Regions from separate parts of the Rhodococcus sp. FG69 genome, predicted to be linked through region 2. Evidence: riboswitches for the same ligand, from Rfam matches in the RefSeq annotation. Region 2 holds a riboswitch; each other region holds the start of a gene.
The links. A riboswitch is a leader RNA that binds a small molecule or an ion and turns the genes downstream of it on or off. The one in region 2 is predicted to bind thiamine pyrophosphate.
Positions count from the first base shown of each region.

Region 1: linked by a shared signal. The riboswitch ahead of thiO (glycine oxidase ThiO) and the one ahead of ACODSO_RS15275 (TenA family protein) in region 2 are both predicted to bind thiamine pyrophosphate.
Region 3: linked by a shared signal. The riboswitch ahead of ACODSO_RS01065 (3-oxoacyl-ACP reductase) and the one ahead of ACODSO_RS15275 (TenA family protein) in region 2 are both predicted to bind thiamine pyrophosphate.

Region 1 is NZ_JBMDIX010000004.1:12,785-18,642, forward strand. Features, by position in the region: gene ACODSO_RS04920 (hypothetical protein) at 1-1,100, opposite strand, end outside; gene ACODSO_RS04925 (NUDIX hydrolase) at 1,185-2,024, shown strand; gene thiE (thiamine phosphate synthase) at 2,021-2,716, opposite strand; TPP riboswitch at 2,742-2,853, shown strand; gene thiO (glycine oxidase ThiO) at 2,853-3,920, shown strand; gene thiS (sulfur carrier protein ThiS) at 3,917-4,114, shown strand; gene ACODSO_RS04945 (thiazole synthase) at 4,119-4,874, shown strand; gene ACODSO_RS04950 (ABC transporter ATP-binding protein) at 5,045-5,858, shown strand, end outside.
Region 2 is NZ_JBMDIX010000017.1:110,932-116,789, reverse strand. Features, by position in the region: gene ACODSO_RS15295 (LCP family protein) at 1-295, shown strand, start outside; gene ACODSO_RS15290 (ABC transporter ATP-binding protein) at 315-1,037, opposite strand; gene ACODSO_RS15285 (ABC transporter permease) at 1,034-1,882, opposite strand; gene ACODSO_RS15280 (ABC transporter substrate-binding protein) at 1,860-2,864, opposite strand; gene ACODSO_RS15275 (TenA family protein) at 2,861-3,571, opposite strand; TPP riboswitch at 3,565-3,664, opposite strand; gene ACODSO_RS15270 (hypothetical protein) at 3,764-4,174, shown strand; gene ACODSO_RS15265 (hypothetical protein) at 4,180-4,833, opposite strand; gene ACODSO_RS15260 (carboxylesterase/lipase family protein) at 4,909-5,858, shown strand, end outside.
Region 3 is NZ_JBMDIX010000001.1:221,665-227,522, reverse strand. Features, by position in the region: gene ACODSO_RS01090 (ATP-binding protein) at 1-18, opposite strand, end outside; gene ACODSO_RS01085 (alpha-isopropylmalate synthase regulatory domain-containing protein) at 312-788, shown strand; gene ACODSO_RS01080 (hypothetical protein) at 908-1,378, opposite strand; gene ACODSO_RS01075 (alpha/beta fold hydrolase) at 1,447-2,340, shown strand; gene ACODSO_RS01070 (LLM class flavin-dependent oxidoreductase) at 2,318-3,604, opposite strand; gene ACODSO_RS01065 (3-oxoacyl-ACP reductase) at 3,608-4,363, opposite strand; TPP riboswitch at 4,416-4,511, opposite strand; gene ACODSO_RS01060 (hypothetical protein) at 4,579-4,881, shown strand; gene ACODSO_RS01055 (alpha-amylase family glycosyl hydrolase) at 4,911-5,858, opposite strand, start outside.

The sequences.
Region 1 (5,858 bases), on a different contig from region 2:
CCACTCCCCGTCGCAATCGTGACCGCAGTGTTGAAGTCACCGACGGCCAATGCACCGTCGATCCGCTCGTGAGCCGTCTGCCATTTGGCGAGCGATTGGGTCATCGCCGCGTCATCCTCGAACAATTCTCCGAGTTTACGTGTGTTCTCGTCGAATTCGGCGTCGTACTCCCGTGCACTTCCTCGGCGGACGAGGTTGAGGGTCTCGTCGGATCGGGCCTGCTGCGCGAGAATGAAACCGGTGGTCAATTTCTGCAGCGGCGTGACGCCTCGGTCGAGGGCGCGATCGGTCGCAGTTGCCGAGATCAGACCGGCCACCAACATCCACCCGAGCAGAATCGCGACCATCGCCGAGGCCGTCAGAAATCCTAGGTTCAGCGTGCGGTGCGTCCGAGCTGACAGGTATATCTGAGCCAGTACCAGCAGCGCGAGAGTCACGACGATCATTCCGATGGCGAACACGGGTGGATTGACGAATCGCTCCTGATCGGTCGACACACGCGAAGCCTGCTCGGTGTACAGCCGTTCAGCCCGGGGGAGGAGCGAGGTCTGCATCAAGGTCGACGCCTCGCCCAGGTACGACGCGCCGACCGGGTTGCCGCTGCGATTGTTGGACCGGGCCGTCTCCACCAGGCCGGTGTATACCGGCAAGGCAGCCCCGATCTCGGTCAGCGCGGTGCGGGCCTCGTCGTCGGTCTCGCCGAGACCGCCGGACGCGCGAATGATCTCGGCCCCGGCCTCACCGATGGCCTGGGCGTAGCGATCGCGAACCTCCTGCGGTTCCAGGCCGCCGGAGATGAATGCCGTCGACGCTGCGGCATCCGCGACCGACAGGGCGCCGTAGAGGTTCTGAGCCGAATTGGCCAGTGGCTCTGTGCGCACCAGCAACGAGTCGAGTGTTTCGGCTCGGTCGGACACCGCCCCCGCTGTCACGAAACCGGTTCCGACGGTCGCCAGAACCAGGAGCACTCCGAGAGCGATCATGCGCACCGGCGTCGACCGCGCCAGCCGCTGCAGCTCGCGTCTCGAGTCGCTTCCCGAGGACGAAGCTGCTGTCGTGGGAGGTACGGCAGCAGTGGGTGTCGTGCCGACCACATTCACAGGTTCGAGCATATAAGTTCCGGGCCGTCACGCGTACGTGGACGGGGAAGACCCACGAAGAACGGTCCCCTAAGGTAGTGCAGTATGCGCGGCGACGGTGACGGGTGGGTAGTCGGAGAGAACGGCACGCGACACTGGGGTAAGCATGGTGCCGCAGGCCTGCTGCTTCGCGCGCCCTCGGCCGACGGCGAGCCGACGGTGTTGCTCCAGCATCGCGCCTTGTGGAGTCATCAGGGTGGCACGTGGGCCCTCCCTGGCGGCGCGAAGGACTCCCACGAGAGCAGCGTCGTCGCCGCAGTACGCGAGGCTGACGAGGAAGCGGGAATCGGCTCCGAGCGGTTGCACGTTCGCGGTGAGAAGGTCACCGCACGGGTCGCGAGCGGGTGGTCCTACACAACGGTGTTCGCGGACGCGGAAGTACAGCTGGACACGACGCCGAACGGCGAAAGTACGGAATTGCGCTGGGTCCCTGAGGCGATGGTCGATCAGCTGCCGCTTCATCCGGGTTTCGCCGCCAGCTGGCCGGCGTTGCGCTCGGAGCCTCTTCGGGTGCTTCTGGACACTGCGAACGTTCTCGGGTCACGTCCCGATGGCTGGTGGAAGGACCGAAGCGGCGCGACGAATGCACTGCTGACCTCGCTTGCGGACGTGCTGCCGCGCACCGTCGAGCTACCCGGTGGGAGTTTCGGGTGGTTGAGGGAAATCGAAGCGGTACTCGAAGGCGAAGCGCGGGCAGCGCAGTTCGAGGATATGCGTATCCCCGTATTTCACGCGTCGGGCAGTGGCGACGACGAACTCGCCCGGCGAGCCCACGAAGGATCCGCCTTGACCGCGCTCGTCACCGCGGACCGCGGACTCAGAGCACGACTGCCGACGACGGTGCATGTCCTGTCGCCGTCGACCGTACTCGGCTGGCTGGACTAGCTTCGTTTGAGCTTCTGTGACAGTTCCTGTGCTGCGGCCTGCGGATCCCGTGCTTGCGTGATGGCACGGACCACGACGATCCGATCCGCACCGGCGGCGAGGACTTCGTCGACATTGCCGGCGTCGACGCCGCCGATGGCGAACCAGGGGCGCGAGGGTGCGGATTCGGCGGTGCTGCGCAGAAGCTCGAGTCCGGCCGCCGTGCGGTTCGGCTTGGTGGGCGTCGCCCACACCGGTCCCGTCGCGAAGTAGTCGACGCCGTCCTCGATGGCGGCCAGACTCGCCTGGTTGCGATTCTGCGTCGAACGACCGATGACGACGTCGGGCCCGAGGATCTGTCGCGCATAGTGCACGGGCAGGTCGTTCTGACCGAGATGCAGCACGTCGGCATTCGACGCCAACGCGAGATCCGCCCGATCGTTCACGGCCAGCAGCGCACCGTGACGCCGGGTAGCGGCAGACAGAATCGCCAGCGCAGCGAGCTCGTCCTTGGCTTCGAGGGGACCGAACTCCCGCTCACCGGCCGAATTCTTGTCGCGGAGCTGAATGATGTCGACGCCGCCGGAGAGCGCAGCCTCGGCGAACTGGGCGAGGTCGCCGAGCTCGCGCCTGGCGTCGGTGCATAGATACAGGCGGGCCGAGGTCAACCGCTCGCGCGCCGATTCGTTACGGGAGCTCTGAGTGGGATACACAGTGCAAAGGTAGTCTGTGAGCAGTTGGTCGATACACGGGAGTCCTGGGGTACGCAGGGCTGAGAGTGGACACGCCGTCCTTACCGTCAATACCTGAACCGGATCATGCCGGCGCAGGGAGTGAGGTGGTTGTGAGATGTCCGGAACCTTGGCAGTCGTCGGCGGCGGTGTCATCGGCCTGGCGGTAGCAGTACGGGCCGCGCGTGACGGCTGGTCGGTGCGGTTGTACGACCCCGCCGTCGGATCAGGGGCGTCGTGGGTCGCGGGTGGCATGCTCGCTCCGTTGTCGGAAGGATGGCCGGGCGAACACGAACTGCTCGCACTGGGCGCGCACTCGTTGGCTCGGTGGCCGGAGTTCGCTCGTTCGCTTCCCAGTGACGTGTTCTCCTCGACCGGTTCGCTCACCGTTGCACTCGATGCCGCCGACGCCGAGGACCTGCGGACCATCGCCGAGTTCGTCGGGCAGCAGGGGCACGAGCTCGAGATCCTCGGTCGCGCGCAGATTCGTGAACTCGAACCCTCGCTGGCGCAGAACATTCGCCTCGGGCTTTTCGCGCCCACCGAAATGGCCGTCGACAATCGGGCTCTGATGGCCGCGTTGCGGGAAGCGGCAGCGGGAACAGAGATCATCGGCGAGGCGGTGACAGACCTGGACGCTCTCGACGCCGACCAGATCGTCGTCGCGGCCGGTGCGCAGACTGCGGCATTGCTTCCTGGAATGCCGGTTCGCGCCGTGAAAGGCGAGATTCTCCGGCTGCGTCGTCGCCCGAGTGCGGGTAGCGCCCCCACCCGCACGATTCGCGGCTGCGTGCACGGCCGTCCCATCTACCTCGTTCCGCGCGGCGATGGACTGGTAGTCGGCGCCACGCAGTACGAATCAGGTCAGGACACACAGGTCACCGTCGCCGGGGTGCGCGACCTCATCGCCGACGCCGAACGACTCATGCCGAGCATCGGTGAATACGAACTGTTCGAGAGCGCGGCGGGACTGCGACCGATGAGCCCCGACGGACTACCCGTCATCGGGCGACTCTCCGAACGCGTCATCGTCGCATCAGGGCACGGTCGCAACGGAATCCTGTTGGCGCCCATCACCGCAGACGCAGTCTCCGCGCTCCTCGGCGGCGACACACTCCCCGAAGCCAAGGCAGCAGATCCATCCCGATTCGAACCGTCCTTGGACCGAAAGGTTAGGAAAAAGTGATCACTGTCAACGGCGAAGAACACGCCCTGCCCGAAAACTTCACCATGCGGCAACTTCTCGCGCACCTGTCGATGCCGGAGAAAGGCATCGCTGTCGCAGTCGACGGCACGGTTCTCCCGAAGAGCCGCTGGGACGGCACCACCGTCGAAAAGGGCTGGTCCATCGAAATTCTCACGGCTGTGCAGGGTGGTTGAGCAGATGTCGGACGCATTGAAGATCGCAGACAAGGCCTTCGACTCCCGGCTCATCATGGGCACCGGGGGTGCAGCGAACCTCGCGGTGCTCGAGGATGCTCTCGTCGCGTCGGGCACCGAGCTGACCACCGTCGCGATGCGCCGCGTCGACGCTGCGGGCGGGACCGGGGTGCTCGATCTGCTGCGCAAGCTGAACATTGCTCCGCTGCCGAACACTGCGGGGTGTCGAGGCGCCGCCGAAGCCGTCCTGACCGCTCAGCTCGGCCGTGAAGCTCTCGAGACGAACTGGGTGAAGCTCGAAGTCATTGCCGACGAGCGGACCCTCCTGCCCGACGCGATCGAACTGGTCAAAGCCGCAGAACAACTCGTCGACGACGGCTTTCACGTCCTCCCGTACACCACCGACGATCCGGTGCTCGCGCGCAGGCTCGAGGACATCGGCTGCGTCGCCGTCATGCCGCTCGGAGCCCCGATCGGAACGGGTCTCGGCATCTCCAATCCGCACAACATCGAGATGATCGTCGACGCCGCGGCGGTGCCCGTCATCCTCGACGCGGGGATCGGGACCGCGAGCGATGCAGCGCTGGCAATGGAGTTGGGTTGCGACGCGGTGCTCCTCGCGACCGCTGTCACACGCGCGAAAGATCCCGCGTTGATGGCGTCGGCGATGCGGCATGCGGTGTCGGCGGGGTACGAGGCTCGTCGCGCTGGTCGGATTCCGAAACGGTTCTGGGCGCAGGCGAGTTCGCCTTCGGCGTAGTGGCACGGATAAGTGCATAGGGGTGCACTCAACCGTGCCGCTGGGCCGGGACGGCCCGCACCCGCCGCTGGGCCGGGACGGCCCGCACCCTGCCGTCATCCAAAAGGATGACCGAGGTCGAGACTCGCGGGCGATGTGCGCGGCCCCCTCGGTGCGAGAGAGTTACGGCCATGATCGAAGTGGCAGGACTGACCAAGCAATACGGAGCGGTGAAGGCTGTAGATGACCTCACCTTCACCGTCAAGCCAGGAATTGTGACCGGCTTCCTTGGACCCAACGGTGCGGGCAAGTCGACGACCATGCGGATGATCCTCGGATTGGACCGTCCCACCAGCGGACACGCCTTGATCGAGGGCAAGCCCTACAACCAACTCAAGCAGCCACTGCGTACCGTCGGAGCCCTTCTCGACGCCAAGTGGGTGCACCCCAACCGTTCCGCGCGAGCACATCTGGAATGGATGGCAGCGTCCAACGGGATTCCGAAGTCGCGAGTCGAAGAAGTCCTGCGGCTCGTCGGCCTGAGCGAGGTCGCCAAGAAGAACGCCGGTGGATTCTCGCTCGGTATGTCTCAGCGACTCGGACTTGCAGGTGCCCTGCTCGGAGATCCGAAGGTTCTGTTGTTCGACGAGCCGGTGAACGGCCTCGACCCCGAGGGCATCGTCTGGATTCGAAAGTTCATGCAGCGCCTCGCCGCCGAAGGTCGAACGGTGCTCGTGTCGAGTCACCTGTTGTCGGAGATGGCGCAAACCGCAGAGCATCTCGTGGTCATCGGCCGCGGAAGGCTCATCTCCGACTCATCGGTGCAGAGCTTCATCGATCACGCCTCCGAAGCATCGGTACGAGTTCGCAGTCCGCAGCTCGATGCGCTTCGTAGCGCGTTGACATCTGCGGGGCTCACGGTTCGCGAGCCGGGCGCCGGAAAAGAACTGCAGCCTTCGCTGGTCGTGGTCAACTCCACAACCGACGCCATCGGTGATATCGCAG
Region 2 (5,858 bases):
CGACAGTGGGCTCGACCCAGTATCCCTTATCTCCGGCGCTGGAAGCGTCGTGGACGGGAACATCGACTTCTACACGCTCCCAGTGGAGGGGTACGAGACTGTGAACGGGCAGGACGTCAACATCGTCGACGTCGACCGGCTCCGCACCGACACCGCAGTCATCCTCGACCCGCCGGCGGACCCGATGCAGCCCAACGAGACTCAAAGCGCCGACGCCGACCCGGCTCCTCGCTCCGATGGGGACTCGGCGCCGGCCGGCATCTACGTCGACGGCGGGGTTCCCTGCGTCGCCTAGTTTTCGTGTACGGCGGACATCAATGCGAGGTGTTGATCAGTACATCCATCAGCTCGGCTTCGACGGCAGCGAACTCCGGTGTGGTGACGATCAGAGGATCACGTGGCCGCGGTAGCGGAACCACAACTTGGCGTCGAACGCGTGCAGGTTTGTCCGACAACACGATCACTCGATCGGACAGGTACACGGCCTCACGGATATCGTGGGTGATCATGAGTGCTGTCCACCCGTACTCGAGCCACATGTCCTGAAGCCAGCGCTGCATGCTGGTGCGCGTCAAAGAATCGAGTGCACCGAAGGGTTCGTCGAGAAGCAGTAGGTCGTGGCCTTGCACGACAGTGCGGAGCATTGCCGCGCGCTGGCGCATGCCGCCGGACATCTCCGAGGGCCGTGCCTTCTCGTACCCGTCCAGCCCGAAGGTAGGAAACAGTGCGAGCGCCATTTCCCTGGCCTTCTTCTTCGGTACGCCCCGAACTTCCAGACCCAGAGTCGTGTTGTCCAGCACCGTTCGCCACGGAAACAGCAGGTCCTTCTGTGGCATGTACGCGCTCTCCGGTGCATCGACGACGCCCGAGTCCGGGGTGTCCAGGCCGGCGAGCATGTTGAAGATCGTGCTCTTACCCGAACCGCTCGGTCCGATCACCGACACGAATTCGCCGGCTTCGACATCGAAGTTCACGCCGGCGAGTACGTCGCGCCCGCCGAAGGACTTGGTGAGATCCGATACGTGCACTCGGCTCATCGCGGTCGTTCTTCCGGAGTTCGAGTTTCCAGAGCCCACGGTGCGACCATGCGCTCGACGGCGTAGGTCAGCAGAAACAACGTGACGCTGATCACCGCGGTCACGAGCACCGCGGCCAGCACGAGATCGGTTCGAAACGAGTTCTTCTGCTGGCTCATGTAGATGCCGAGTCCGGCACTTGCGCCTGCGTATTCGGCAAATATCGCGCCGACGACCGCGTAGGTGACCCCGATGCGGAGCGAAGTGAAGAACCGAGGCATTGCCGACGGAAGTCGGACGTAGCGAAATTGCTGCCAGCGGCTTGCTCCCATGCTCGCCAGCAGGGAACGGGCATCGCGATCGGCTGCGGCGAATCCTTCGATGAGCCCGATGGCCATCGGAAAGAACGTCGCCAGCGCGATCACGAGAATCTTTGGCAGTAGTCCGAAGCCGAACCAGATGATCAGCAGCGGAGCAATGGCGATGATCGGCAGCGTCTGCGACACCACGAACAGAGGAACTACGGCCCGTCGCAGCCACGGAGAGAAGTCGACTGCGACGGCGAGAATCCACGCCACGAGCAATGACACTGCGAATCCGACGATCGTGACCTGCACCGTTGCTGCGGCGTTCTCGGCAATGGCCTCTCGATGCGCCCAACCCTGACTGACGATGCGCGACGGCGACGGCAGTACTTGTGGCCTGATGCCGCTGACCGTGACGTAGACCTGCCATGCAACGACGAGTACGAGAACAATCGTCGCGGACGGGAAGGCGAATCGGATGGCGGCACCGAGACGACGGTCGTGCTGGCCGGCTGGTTCGGCCAGACCGACCGCCGTGCTACTGACCGCTGAGGTACTCATCGGTGAAGTAGGTGGACCAATCGGGCTCGGTGTCGAGCGCATTTCCACCTTCGTCGACGAGAACACCGTTCTCGTACAGGAATTTCGAGTATTCGGTCCACTTGTCGAGATTCTGACCGCCGACGGTGCCCGCTGCGTCCTTCATGTACTTCTCGGCGAGCATCTGCTGGCTCTCGAACACCAATGACTCGTCGGTGAACGTGCCAGGGTTGGCATCGATGATGTCCTGAGCGGCGCGCTCCGGTTCGTCGGCAGCGAACTGGTACCCGCGCTGCAACGCCTGGACGAACTTCTTTCCCTCCTCAGGGTTGTCGGCAAGCCAGTTCTCGTTCCCGCTGATCGTGATTGCGTACGCGTCGGGGAAGCCGTAGTCCGTGCTCTCGAAGTACTTCATCGGCGTCCCGCTGTGTTCGGCTTCGAGGCCTTCCCATGCGAGGTACGACACGGTGAAGTCTGCAGTGCCCGAGTACACGGCCTCGTAGGCAGAGGTGCCGAGCACCACGGTCTCGTATTCGCCGGTACCACCGTCGTTCTGGATGATCTGCCGTAGGCCGGCTTGTTCACCGGTATCGCCGAACCCGGCGTACACCTTGCCGTCCAGTGCCTTCGGGCTGGGAATGTCGTCGCGGTCGGCGCGTACGCCGATCGCGGTCGCCCAGTGTTGCAGCGGCGCGAGCACCGAGATAATCTGCGCACCTGCGGCTTTCGCGAACGTCGTAGAGCTTTGAGTGCTGATGCCGAACTCCGCATTGCCCGAGTCCACGAGTGTGTCCGGTGAGGTGTTGTTGTAGGGAAGCACCTCGACGTCGAGTCCGGCGTCGGCGAAGTAGCCCTCTTGAAGAGCGACATACAGCCCGGTGTGATTGGTGTTCGGCGTCCAGTCCAGAGCGAACCGGATGGTGTCCGAATCGTTCGTTTGTGCGCAGGATGACAAAGCGACGATCGACACCGCTGCGACGGACAAAGCGAATAGTCTTCTCACAGCGACACCGGCCACGGCGTCGGATGCAATGCGGTGTCCCAGAACATCAGCTCGTATCGAGTGGCAGAGACGAAGGACCGGATCATCGACTCGCGCTCGGCCTCGGTCGCGAGCGCCGCTGCCTCGTCGACGAGTCTGCGCGCGCCGTCGACGACAGTGCGGAACTCTTCGGAGTCATAGGTCGAAACCCAACGCGCATAGGGATGTTCGGGGTCCGCCAGCAGTACTTCCCTGGCGGCGCCTGACAGTCGGACGGCGACGTCGGCGTAGATCCAGAAACACGGCAGAACTGCCGCTGCCGCAACCGAGTACGGCTCCGTCGCTGCCGTGGCAATCAGGTACGAGACGTATCCCAAGCATGCCGAGGAGTGTTCGGCGGGTGAGCCAGGGCTGGGCAGTACTTCGCTCGACAGTAGCGAGTGGTGCAGTGTCGCTTCCTCGACGGCGCCGGCCGCCGAGGTGGCCCAGAACGCCGCGGTTGTCGCATCGGGCGCTTTCGAGGCGAGGATCGACAATGCCTTGGCGTATCCGGCCAGGTAGAGCTCGTCCTGCTCGATATAGGTACGGAACGCGTCGAGCGGCAAGGAGCCGTCGCCGAGCAACCGCAGAAATTTCAAGTCGTCGATTGCAGCGCGTAAATCGGCCGCTGCTTCCCACAATCGATCCGTATGGCGGACAGAGTCCACCGAGTGCATAGGCGTAGTCATCGCCTCGACATCCCTTCGTCAGCATTACCTGCATCAGGTTCGACGGGTGTGATCTCAGCATCCGCATGTGCGGACGCACCCCGTGTCAGAACATCGCCGACCATACATCATGGCGCGTGGCGACTCGGGCGCGCACAGACGCGTAGACGAATTTGCCCGCGTGCGGGGCCGAGTCGGACGTAGGCTACGCCGATGAGCACAGTCCGCACGTGTACCAGAGCCGCAGCGGCCGTCGGAGTAACAGCTGGGATCATCCTGGCCGGTAGTGGTATCGCGAACGCCGACGAGTGGCCCCCGATCCCGGACTATCCGAGCCCCAGCGTGCCCTTCGAAACCAAGAACTTCTTGACGCCCACCGATCCGGCCTACTGGAATCCGTTGCTCGCCGAGAACCGGTTGACCTCGCCGTACGGCACCGATACGAGGATCGTGTGTACCGCGTTTCACGGTGTACTCACCGGATGCTGGCAGGCGGACCAACAGGGCAACCCGCACAAGCTCGTCGCGTTGCCGTTCGATTTCCCGAACGTCACCGGATCGTCGATGCCCGGTGGCGGCCCGCAGCACTTCGTGTATCCGGGGTTCATTCCGGGGATTGGCTGAGCGTTCTACTTCAGTTCGAACGCCGAGTCCGACACGGTGAATCCGTGACCTACCTGGTCCGAGCAGCTGACGCCGGTCTTTTCCTCGACCCGGCACATCACCCCGTTCGAGCTGCCAGAGCCCGGAATCGACAGCGTCTCGCCGTACGGCAGTGCGCGTGCCGTGCCGTCGAACCTGTGGAAGCGGGGATCGCCCGAGCTGAGAAATCGGGCGGGCGACCCGGCGGTCAGCTCGATGGTGTTCGGAGCGACCCGTGAATCAGGAGCGCCGCTGCCCTCGACGAGGGGAGCGGTCGACGGAAATTCTCCGTGGCAGCCGACAATCGACGTGTCGGTGACGAACGCCGCACACTCGAATTTCCCACTGGGAGTAGTGAAGTAGTAGAAACCGCTGTTGCCTTCGAATCGCGAGGCGTCGGCGGTGGGCGGAGCTGTGGTGCTCGTGCTGGAAGGCCGCGACGAACTGCTGCTCGGGGAACTGCTGCTGGGCGTCGGAGTGGTGGTCGGTGACGGGGTGGTGGTGCGGACAACGGACGGTGGATCGGTGTCGACGGTCGCGAGTGGCGCGGTCGCAGTGCCGTCGACGTCGGAGCTGCAGCCGACGAGAAGTACCGCCCACAGGACACACGCTGAGCCGCCGTATGCCCGCAGTCGGTTCATCCCGCCAGCATAAACAACGAAGCCGCTCATCTGGAGTTGGTACGTTGGCGTTCGTCGAGCAATCAAGGAGGTGCCATGAGTGACGCGACATGCCGAGTGCATACGCCCTACGGGGAGGTGGTTGGCTATCTGGACGGCACCGTGTACGCGTGGAAGGGCATCCCGTACGCGGCGGCACCCGACGGCGATCATCGATTCCGATCTCCACGCCCGGTCGAGCCGTGGTCGGAGCCGTTGGATTGCCACAAGTTCAGCGCGGTCGCTCCGCAAGGACTCGACAATCCTGTCCCGATGGACCCCGACATTCCGATGTCGGAGGACTGCCTGTCGGTGAACGTGTGGGCGCCCGAGCCCGACGGAACTCCGCGGCCGGTCATGGTCTGGATCCACGGCGGCGCGTACTCGCTCGGGTCTGCAGCGCAGAGCGTCTACGACGGGCGCAACCTGGCCGAAGCCGGCGAGCTGGTCGTCGTGACCGTCAACTATCGAATCGGGGCCTTCGGCTTTCTCGATCTGTCGTCGTTCTCGACGGACGACACCGTCTTCGAGTCGAATCTCGGTCTTCGCGACATGATCGCCGCGCTGGAATGGGTCCAGCGGTGTGTCGAGTCGTTCGGCGGTGACTCCTCCAACGTGACGGTGTTCGGCGAATCCTCAGGCGGTGCGTCGGTGACGACGCTGATGACGTCGCCGAAAGCCGAGGGACTCTTCCACCGCGCCATCGTGCAGAGCGCCCCGGCAACGTCGGTGTACGGGCCCGAACGCGCAGCGCAGGTGGCATCGCGATTCCTGGAACTGCTCGACATCACACCGGACCGAGTGCACGAACTGAAGTCCATCGACTTCATGCGTGTCGTCGAGGCGGGCGACACGCTGTGTTACGAAGTTCCGACGAAGGTGCCGGGGACGTTGGGCATCGCCCCCGTCGTCGACGGCGACATAGTCCCGCGTTACCCGGTCGCGGCGTTCCAGAAGGGCTTTGCGCACCGCATCCCGATGATCATCGGAACCAACCACGACGAGGC
Region 3 (5,858 bases), on a different contig from region 2:
GTTACGCACGGGGTCCATGGGGCCAAAGTAACAACAGTGATAGCGAATTATGCGGACATCTAGCTCGTGTCCTAGAGAGCCTTATGGACGACTATCAGCTCTGTTGCACAATCTTGGGCACTCTACGGCAATGACTAGATATTGATAGACAGTCCAATGCTTGCATGTCGGCGGCGCCTGCGGCTACATTGGCGTCCGTGAAGCGCATTCTCGTAGTACGCCGCCGTAGCGGGGTCTAATTCGGACCGACCCCTCGCTGCGGGTCGTCGTGCTGCCTCGGTCCTTCCTTCACATCCGGAAAGACCATCATCATGAACGCTCTCACGTCTCCCATCTCGAACGATTCCTTTGCCGCTCGATTCGGCGCCCCACTCCCACGCGACCTGCGGAAGCACGCCGAGGGTATGAGCTGGACCAACTTCACGCAGCAGTTCGCCGCAGCATCAGGACCCATCCGCCTCGGGAGCTGGGATTCCAGCACCGCGCGGGGTGGACGGACCTCCTTCGCCGCCAGCTTCGGAATCGGCGACTCGATCCACTCCGCGAGCACAACCGCATACGGCCCGATCGACGCGCTGACCTCGATGCTCTACGACGCCGGCATCCATCTCGAGATCATCTCGTTCCACCAGCAAACCCTTCCCTCCCCCGAGCACAGAGATCGCACCGCCACCTTCGTCCTCGCCGAGTTCGACGGCCGTCAGCGCTGGTCGATGGCAATCGAATCCGGAGCCACCGAATCCTCGATCCGCGCGATCATCGGCGCTGCAAACATGCTGCACGGCTGACAATCGGTCCCTCTATCCATATCTACCTCATCTGCTAGATGTGGATAGAGGGTCACATAGACGCTTGCTAGCTCGATCTACGGCTCTCTTTGTCACGAGCTAGATTGACGTAGAAGCCCCTACGGCATCTCCATCGTCTGCGCGCGCTGAATCTCGACAACCGCGCGCCGAGTGTATACATCGGCGGCGGCATTACGCCTGACCAGCAGATCCGCGATGATCAGCACCGCATGCTCTGCGCGCGGACTCGGGCGATTCCCCTCGGTATCAGCCACCCCGAGCGCACCCGTCAGCACCTCGACGAACCCTTGTACGTCGAGATCGGGATACCACTCGACGGCTGACCGGACAGCACTGGACAGCGCATCCTGTACGTCCTCACCTGTCAGTCCATCGGGATGCAGTTCCTCCAGGAGAGACCTGACCATTTCGGCGTGAATGGCTCCAACCTGCGCGTGATCCTCGGACGACAGCTTCTCGACGGCGTCGGCGAACGCGACCTTCGCCTTGACCCGAGCAGAGCCGATCGCGTCTTCGGTTGCGCGGGCGATCGCACGCACTGTCGGTGGCCACTCGGGCGTTGGAATCACCCATCGATTCTCGCAGGCGGTTCCGACAGGTGGTTACATGTAACTGTGATTCCTACTAATGTGGGTTCATGGAAACAGTCTACGAGCGAACGACCGTCGTCAACGAGGGCATGCGGCTGGCGGTGTTCGAGACGGGCAACCCCGACGGTGACACGATCGTGCTGGTGCACGGCTGGCCCGATACCCACGAACTGTGGAGCCACATCGTGCCGTTGCTTGCCGACAAGTTTCGCGTCATCACCTACGACTCCCGCGGTGCGGGGGAGAGCACGGTGCCGCAGGAGCGCGCGGCGTATCGCCTGAGCAGCCTGGCCTCCGACTTCTACGCGGTTCTCGACGCCGTCAGTCCTGGCCGGCCGGTGCACGTCCTTGCGCACGACTGGGGTGCCGTCGAGGTATGGGAGGCCGCAGCCGAGCCGCGCGCAATCGATCGAATCGCTTCGTACACATCCATTTCGGGGCCGAATCTCGATCACCTCGCCATGTGGTCGCGTGCACGGCTCACCACACCGTCGTGGACCGGACTGAAGCAGGTGTTCGCGCAGCTGCGCGCATCCTGGTACACGGTGACGTTCCACATTCCCGGCCTGTCGACGCTGCGGATCAAGCGCCAGTTCGCCAAGGGGTGGCCCGCATTCCTGCAGGAGTTCTCGAACGTCGACCCTGCCCTCGTGACACAGAACCCGACGCTGTTCTCCGACGCAAGCAACGGGACGAATCTCTATCGCGCCAACCTGATTCCACGAATGTTGAACCCCAGGGAACGCTACGTCGATGTCCCGGTGCAGTTGATCATCAACACCGAGGACGTGGCGGTGCGCCCCTACCACTACGAAGACACGCACCGGTGGGTGAAGAATCTGACCCGCAACGACATCCCAGCAGGGCACTGGTCACCCATCTCGCATGCGGCCGAGATCGCTGCACTGACGGACGAGTTCATCGAGTCCCTCTCTCGGTGAGGCGGTCCCGCAACGTCCCGGGCGCATAGTCGCGCCGAAACAGCCCTCGCGACTGCAGGATCGGGACAACCTGGTCCACAAAGTCCTCCAAACCCGCGGGATACAGTGGAGGCATCAGATTGAAGCCGTCGGCGGCACCGCCGCTGACCCAGGCCTCCATCTCGTCCGCGATCGATTCAGGAGTGCCGATCATCGTCGCGTGCCCGCCACCAGCAGCAAGCGTGCCGAGAAGCTCACGCACGGTTGGCTTGTCCTTGGCGACGATCCGCAGAATGGTCTCGTAGCGTCCATGCGGACCCGTGAACTCCTCGACAGGTGGGAGCGTGGGAACCGGCGCGTCCAGTTCCCACTCCCGGCAATCCTGTTCGATGTACATGCCCAGCTGACGCAGTGACTGCTCCACGGGGAGTAACGCATCGAGATCGGCCTTCTTCGCGTGCGCTTCGGCCATGGTCGAACCGATGTACGTGACGAGGCCGGGCATGATGCCGACCGAATCGGCGTCGCGGCCGGCCTTGTCGATTCGAGTCTTCACATCGGCGTAATAGCCGGCCCCCGAATCGATATCGTAGGCCACCGCGTAGATCGCCTCGGCGTATCGCGCCGCGAGATCCCGCCCTTCTCCCGACGCACCGGCCTGGAACAGCACCGGTCGTCCCTGCGGCGAGCGAGGGACCGTCAATGGACCGTCGACTCGAAAGTACTTGCCCACGTGATCGATCGAATGCACCCCGCCAGGGTCCGCATACTGACCATCGCGATCGAGCTTCAGGGCGTCGCCGTCCCAGCTGTCCCACAGCGCAAGAGCGACCTCGACGAACTCCTCGGCGCGCGCGTACCGCTCTGCACGCGAGGGTATCTCGGTGAATCCGTGATTGCGGGCTTCGGCGTCGAACATCGAGGTGACGACGTTCCACCCCGCACGCCCGCCGCTGATGTGATCGAGTGAGGCGAGCAGCCGGGCAGCATGGAACGGTGTATAGAAGGTGGTGGACACCGTCGTCACCAATCCTATGTGTGACGTCACCTTCGCCATCGCCGTCAGCGCGGTGATGGGTTCGAAGAACCAGGTTCCCGCTCCCGCCGGATCACGCACCGAATGACCGTCGGCGAAGAATACCGCGTCGAGCTTCCCTCGCTCAGCAGTCTGCGCGAGCTCCTCGTAGTAGCCGATGTCGCCGAGATCCTCGACGCGAGAGCTCGGATGGCGCCACGCAGCGCTGTGGTGGCCGCAACCGAACAGAAATGCGTTGAGATGCAGCATCGTTCAGTCCTTGACCAGTCCGCCGTCCACCACGAGATTCTGTCCGGTCACCGACCTCGACCACGGTGATGCGAAGAACAGCAGTGCATCGGCGAATTCCGCGGGCGTCACCACTCGCTGCAGGGGAGTCGACGCAGCAATCATGTCGAACACCTCCTCCGGCGTCGCCGCGCTGGCGTCGGTGGTACGGAGCAATCCACCGGATACCATGTTGACGGTGATGCCGTCCATGCCGAGATCGGCTGCGAGCGTGCGAGTCAGGGACAGCAGGGCCGCTTTCGCCGCCGTGTAGTCGTGGTACGGAACCACCGGGTTCTGAAAGAGATTGGTTCCGACGTTGATGATGCGGCCGAAACCCGCGGCTCGCATTCCGGGCACCGCACGCTGGGTCGTCGTCAACGCTCCTCGAACAGTTCCCTGGAATTGCGCATCGAACTGCTCCCACGAAATGGTGTCGGCCTTGCTTCGGGCGTCGCCGTCGAACGAGAAGTCGGCGAGGGCGTTGTTGACGACGGTAGTAACCGTGGTTCCGAAGTGCTGCTCGGCGGCCGTGAAGAGCGCGTCGACCTCGTGGGCGACAGTGATGTCGGCCTGTACGGCCAACCCACCGATCTCCGCAGCGAGCTGCTCGGCCGACAACGCGCTGGCGCGATAGTTCACGACGACGCGTGCCCCCTGGTGTGCAAATGCTCGCGCGATCGAGGTCCCGAGTCCTCGTCCTGCGCCGGTGACCACAACGGTCTGCTTGTCGAAATTCATGCGCTCCCTCTCGCTCGCTGGTCGACATGCGGCGGCGGAGAAGACAATGCACCCGTGCGGATGCAGACATCCCTACGCTGGTGTTGACCAGATCAGGTTCGACGGGTGTGATCTCAGCCGCTTCGGTGCGGCACCCCGTGTCGCCGACGAGTGTACATCTCGGGCTCTGTACCTGTATCTAGCGCTGGCAGTAGAGATGAATATAGGCTCCTACGATGCCCGAACGAGAGTACGTCGAATACTGGTTGGACGAGAACGTCGTGCTCGTCCTCGACAACCGCGTCGTCGAAATCTTCGATGCCTCACAGAAGACCGTCTCGGGTCGACCACGCTGGCACGTCGCGCACATCGGAGTCGACGCGAAGCCCCGTGGCGGCGGCCTACGCGTCAAGATCGGCGCACGCTTGCCCGACGACTCGATGTCGTACCTCGGCGGGCAAGCGGTGTTCGACGTCCCGGAGGACAAGGTCCCGCATGTGCTGGCATTCTTCGACCGCGCGAAACACGCCAGAGGCTGACTGCGATCCGGTTGCCGGGCACCGGTTCCCTAACCGAAGACAGCCCACCCGTGGGCCGGCACCGAGTTCCACCCCGCGTGTTCGGCTGCTTCCCCTGCCACGATCTCACCGGACACGCGATAGTCGACCGCCTCGTTCCCGAGGTTGAGAGCGACATACAGCGCGTTCTCGGCATCGAACGCCCGGTAGAGCATTGCTGTGTTGGTCAGCTCGAGAGTCTCGGTGCGTGCGTGGTGCAACCAGGGATTGCGTCTGCGTAGACCGATCAACTCCTGATGCAAGTGGAAGATCGGCCACCCACCCGGATCGAGTTGTTCTTTCACCATGGGGAATTCGGGACGAACATCGTCGTCGCCACCGACGCGCTCCTCCTTGACACCACGGAAACCCTGCTCGTCGCCGTAATAGATCATCGGCGTTCCACCGGTCGTGAACAGCACGACCTGGGCGTGCGCGAGGTGCCGTTCGTCGGTGATCGTGCTGGCAATCCGGTTCACGTCGTGGTTGCCGATGAACGTCGCCGGTACGAACGTGTCCATCCAGTCGTTGTGGCGGCCCAGAGCATGGGAAAGCTCGAAGAAGTTCTCCTCGACGATGCCGCTCCACGTCGCCTTCCACAGTTCGTACTGTGTCACCGAATCCAGTGAACTCGACGTCACTATCGCGGCGTAGTCGCCGTGTATGACCTCGCCGAGGAAGTATGCGTTCGGATGCTTCTCCCGGACGCGGGGGATCACCGCACTCCAGAACTTCGGCGGCACAGCGTATGCCGCGTCCAACCTCCAACCGTCGGCGCCGCGGCTCAGCCAGTGATCCATCACGTCGGCGACGTAGTCCTGCACTTCGGCGCTGTCATGATCGAGCGTGACGAGCTCATCGTGGCCTTCGAAGGTGCGATGCTTCGGCCGGCCCGACGACCTGTCGATCTGGAACCACGACCCGGCGCCCTCGCGTAGCTCCTGCTGAAATTTCGGAAA